One region of the Agromyces litoreus genome, then DNA from elsewhere that is predicted to be linked to it. Evidence: predicted binding sites of a transcription regulator. Region 1 holds the regulator's gene; the other holds the start of a gene.

Region 1 (2,441 bases):
GCGCGCCGCCGACGTGGATCAGCGTTGCCCAGAGCTTCTCATCGGCCGGGCTGAGCGGCTGGCTCTGCTGGTAGCCGCCGGACGGCGGCGTGGGACCCCCGGGCGGCGGGGGCGGGGGCGTCCCGCCGGCGGGCGGGGTGGGCGGGTTCGGAGGTGGTGCGTCGGACATGATGCTGGCTCCTCATGGTCTCCCCGGGACTCGGGACGTGCCCTCATGCTGACACACGGCGACGCGCCGGTCGAGGGTCGTTCGACCGGCGCGTCGGGGTGCTCGGCGCTACTTGATGAGGCGGATGGCGAAGGGGTACCGGTAGTGGTTGCCGTCCTTGGCCTGCATGAAGCCCATGATCGAGAAGACGATCACGGCGATCCACAGGGCCAGCGGCAGCAGCCAGCCGACGTAGGCCCAGATGCCGAAGGTCACGACCGTCAGGATCGAGTTGACGATCAGGATCGCGACGTAGGCGAAGACCACGGTGATCTGGAAGTTCAGCGCCTCCTTGGCCTCGGTGTTCGTGAGGCTGCCGCGGTCCTTGAACACGAGCCAGATGATGAGCGACGGCAGGATGCCGATGATGCCGCCGAGGTGGGCGAACGAGGCCCACTGGCGGTCCTGCTCGGGGGTCAGGGGTGCGGCGGGCGCCGGCTGCGGCGCGGCGTTCGGATCCTGGGGAGGGAGGTTGGAGTCGGACATGAGTCGCCTTTCGCGGGAGGGGGAGCGCCGCGGGTGCAGCGGTTGCACGGCGCGCGGGACGACCACACGCTATCGAGGCGGCGTGCGGCCCGGCAACGGTGCAGGCCCTGAATCTCGGGATAGGATTAGCAGTCACGTGGGTGGAGTGCCAAGGGGCGGGCCCACAGCGATGCGACGGTCGAGGGAAGGCGAGGGTCATGGTCTCCGAACGCAGTCTCGCCGTGCTCCGCGCCATCGTGCAGGACTACGTCGCGTCGAGGGAGCCGGTGGGCTCGAAGTCCATCGTCGACCGGCACCACTTCGGCGTCTCGGCGGCCACGATCCGGAACGACATGGCCCTGCTCGAGGAGGAGGAGCTCATCGCGGCCCCGCACACCTCGTCGGGCCGCATCCCCACCGACAAGGGCTACCGGGTGTTCGTCGACCAGCTCGCCGACATCCGACCGCTCACCGCCGCGCAGCGGCACGCCATCGAGACGTTCCTCGGCGAGTCGAACGACCTCGACGAGCTGCTCGCCCGCACGGTCCGGCTCGTCTCGCAGCTCACCCGGCAGCTCGCGGTCGTGCAGTACCCGAGCTTCGCGCGCGCCCGCGTCCGGCATGTCGAGCTCGTCTCGCTCGCGCCGACCCGGGTGCTCTGCATCCTCATCTCCGACAGCGGGCAGGTCGAGCAGCGGCTCGCCGAGCTCGTCCAGTCCGTCGACGAGGCCACGCTCGCCCGGCTGCGCGACCGGCTCAACGAGATCGCCTCCGGACTCACGATGGACGACGCCGCGGTCGCGCTCTCCGCCGAGACCGAGCACGCCGATCGCGCCCACGCCGAGGTGCTGCACACGCTCGCCGCGACGCTCGCCGACCAGGCGAAGGTGACCCGCGCCGACCGGCTCGTGGTCGCCGGCGCGGCGAACCTGGTGCGCACCGAGCAGGACTTCGCCGGCAACATCCTCGGCGTCATCGAGGCGATCGAGGAGCAGGTCGTGATCCTGAAGCTCTTCGGCGAGATGACCGCCGACGACGGCCTCGCCGTGCGCATCGGCCGCGAGAACGCGGCCTACGGCCTCGGGGAGACCTCGGTCGTCTCGAGCTCGTTCGCCGTGCCCGGCCGCGACGTGTCCCGGCTCGGGATCGTCGGCCCCACCCGCATGGACTACTCCCAGAGCATGGCGGCGGTGCGCGCCGTCGCCCGATACCTCTCCCGCACGCTCGGCGAGAACTGAACTGCGCGGAGCCGCACCGCGGCATCCGCCATCGCGATCGAAAGGAACCCGCCTCACGTGGCCGACCACTACGAGGTCCTCGGCGTCGCACGCGACGCCTCACCGGACGAGATCAAGAAGGCCTACCGTCGCCTCGCACGCGAACTGCACCCCGACGTCAACCCGGGTGCGGAGGCGTCGGAGCGCTTCAAGGAGGTCACGCACGCGTACGACGTGCTGTCGGACCCGAAGCAGCGCCAGCAGTACGACCTCGGCGGCCAGGGCGGCTTCGGCGGCGGAGCCGCCGGGTTCGGCGGGTTCGGCGACATCTTCGAGACGTTCTTCGGCGCCGGCCAGGCCAGTCGCGGACCGCGCTCCCGCCGCGAGCGGGGGCAGGACGCACTGATCCGGCTCGAGGTCGGGCTCGACGAGGTGATCTTCGGCACGCACCGCGACCTCGAGGTGGACACGGCCGTCGTGTGCGAGACCTGTCACGGCTCGTGCTGCAAGCCGGGCACGTCGCCGGTCACGTGCGACATCTGCGGCGGCAG
Region 2 (2,441 bases), on a different contig from region 1:
GGGGCGGGCGCCGTTGTAGGGACCGGGCACGCCGATGCCGATCGACTGCAGGGCGCCGAAGTGCACCCCGGCGTCGCGGCCGACGCGGTCGATGAGCTCGAACGCGAGGTCGAGCCGGTCGGCCCAGGCGGTGTCGTCGTCGTAGCGCTCGACGCCCTGGGCGATGACCTCGTGCGCGGCGTCCGCGACGGCGACGTGCACGCGGCGGTGGCCGAAGTCGACGCCGAGGAACTGCCCGGACCCGGGGTCGAGCGCGAGCCGCTCGGCGGGGCGTCCACTGCCGGCGCGGGTCGCGGCATCCGTGTCGGCGACGATGATCGCGCCCCGCTGCAGCAGGCTCGCGGTGATCTCGGAGAGCGTGGTCCGGCTGAGCCCGATCCGCTTGGCGAGCTCGCCGCGGCTCATCGCGCCGTGGGTGCGGAGGGCGGCGAGCACGCGCTCCTCGTGGGTCCTCCTCACGAGGGCGTGGACTCCGGTCGTCGTCGACATGCCAGCAAGGTTCGCAACCTCGAATTTTTCCGTCAACACCCCGACAGAAAAACTTCTCGGATCGACCAGATCCCGGGCAGAACGGATGGCGCGCTCCGCCCGGCAACGGGGCGACCCGCGTCCCGGAACGCACGAAGCGGGGCGGATGCCTCGCATCCGCCCCGCTTCTGATGGGTCTCGGTCCGCCGCGCGCGACCGGGTCGGCCGGGCGGCGGCGCCGGATCAGCTGCCGCTCGCGACTTCCTTCGGCTCCTCGGCGCTCGAGCGCACCTCGACCTTGCGCGGCTTGGCGCGCTCGGAGACGGGGATGATCACGCTGAGCACGCCGTTGTCGTAGTGCGCGCTGATGCCGGCGGTGTCGATGCCGTCGCCGACGGTGAGCTGGCGCAGGAACGAGCCGCTCGGCCGCTCGTGCGCGAGCCACTGCACGTCGTCGTTGCGCAGCGTGCGCTCGGCGCGGATGGTGAGCAGCTGGCCGTCGACGTCGATGTCGATCGAGCCGGGGTCGACCCCGGGCAGGTCGGCGGACAGGACGTAGTGGTCGCCGTCGCGGTGCAGGTCGATCGGCATCATCCGCGGGCCCTGTCGCGTGTCGACGAGGCTGGCCGCGAGGCGGTCGAGGTCGCGGAACGGATCCCAGGTCATGGCCATGAGCGTCTCCTCTCGATGGAGTTCCAGAGTTGAGTCACCTTGACTCACGTTGAGTTCAGGTTAGCACTCTCGACACGAGAGTGCCAGCGTCGAACGGCCTCGGATCGGCACGTTGGCGGGCTGTTCGCCGAGGGCGAAGCGCCCGTCCAGGCACTCTCTGACTAGAGTCAGAGATATGGACGCCATCGCCAGGGTGCGCAGCTTCAACCGCACGGTCACCGAGCGCATCGGCGCGCTCGACGACGGCTACCTCGCCCGCGGGCGACCGCTCGGGCAGTCGCGACTCCTGTGGGAGATCGGCGACGACGGAGCCGAACTGCGCGACCTGCGCGACCGCCTCGACCTCGACTCGGGGTACCTCAGCCGGCAGCTGCGCGCGCTCGAGGCCGACGGGCTCGTGCGCGTCGAGCCCTCGCTCGACGACTCGCGCGTGCGCGTCGTGCGCCTCACCGACCGCGGCCGCGCCGAGCGCGGCGAGCTCGACCGGCTCTCCGACGCGCTCGTCGGCGGCATCCTCGACCCCCTCACCGACCGGCAGCGCACGCGCCTGCTCGAGGCGATGGACGAGGTGCGCCGACTCATGACCGCCTCGGCGATCGAGGTGCGCGTCGTCGGCCCGGCCGAGCCCGCCGCCCGCGCCAGCGTCGCCGCGTACTACGCCGAGCTCGCCGAACGGTTCGACCTCGGGTTCGACCCCGCCGTGACCCGGCAGACGCCCGACGACGGGTTCACCGAGCCGCGCGGCATATTCCTCGTCGCGTTCCTGCACGGCGAGCCGGTCGGCTGCGTCGGGCTCAAGCTGCACCCTGCGGCGCCCGCGGAGATCAAGCGCATGTGGGTCTCGCGCGAGGTGCGCGGGCTCGGGCTCGGCGGCCGGCTGCTCCGCGAGGTCGAGGCCGCCGCGCGGCGGCTCGGCGCGCGCGTCGTGCGGCTCGACACGAACCGGTCGCTCACCGAGGCGATCGCGATGTACCGCGCGCACGGGTACGACGAGATCGCCGACTTCAACGGCGAGCCGTACGCCGACTTCTGGTTCGAGAAGCGGCTCGGCTGAGGCGTCGCGAGCGCGAGCGAGGGCGCGAGGTCCGGCGCGGGCGCCTCGCTCGCGGTCCGCGGCCGTTCGCGAGAGGATCGCGGCATGGCCGGCGACGCGCACGGGCGACTCGCGGCGGCGATCAGGGCGATGCCGCTCGTCGACCACCACGTGCACGGCCTCCTCGCCGATCCGACCGACGCCGAGCTCGTCGGCGCGCTGAGCCAGGCCGCGCAGCCGAGCCCGGCCGACGCGTTCGACAGCCAGC

The links. The regulator HrcA, encoded in region 1, represses chaperone genes, less so after heat shock. The targets are predictions, from matches to a motif close to TTNGCACTCGNNNNNNNCGAGTGCNAA.
Region 2: a site for HrcA is predicted at 1,201-1,227, ahead of ABME01_RS01580 (Hsp20/alpha crystallin family protein). Genes of this name have one in related genera too.

The regions. Positions count from the first base shown of each region.
Region 1 is NZ_JBEPKA010000009.1:60,268-62,708, forward strand. It holds gene ABME01_RS08620 (DUF4870 domain-containing protein) at 1-169, opposite strand, end outside; gene ABME01_RS08625 (DUF4870 domain-containing protein) at 278-694, opposite strand; gene hrcA (heat-inducible transcriptional repressor HrcA) at 892-1,911, shown strand; gene dnaJ (molecular chaperone DnaJ) at 1,969-2,441, shown strand, end outside.
Region 2 is NZ_JBEPKA010000002.1:2,576-5,016, reverse strand. It holds gene ABME01_RS01585 (ROK family transcriptional regulator) at 1-489, opposite strand, end outside; gene ABME01_RS01580 (Hsp20/alpha crystallin family protein) at 712-1,140, opposite strand; gene ABME01_RS01575 (bifunctional helix-turn-helix transcriptional regulator/GNAT family N-acetyltransferase) at 1,316-2,194, shown strand; gene ABME01_RS01570 (amidohydrolase family protein) at 2,279-2,441, shown strand, end outside.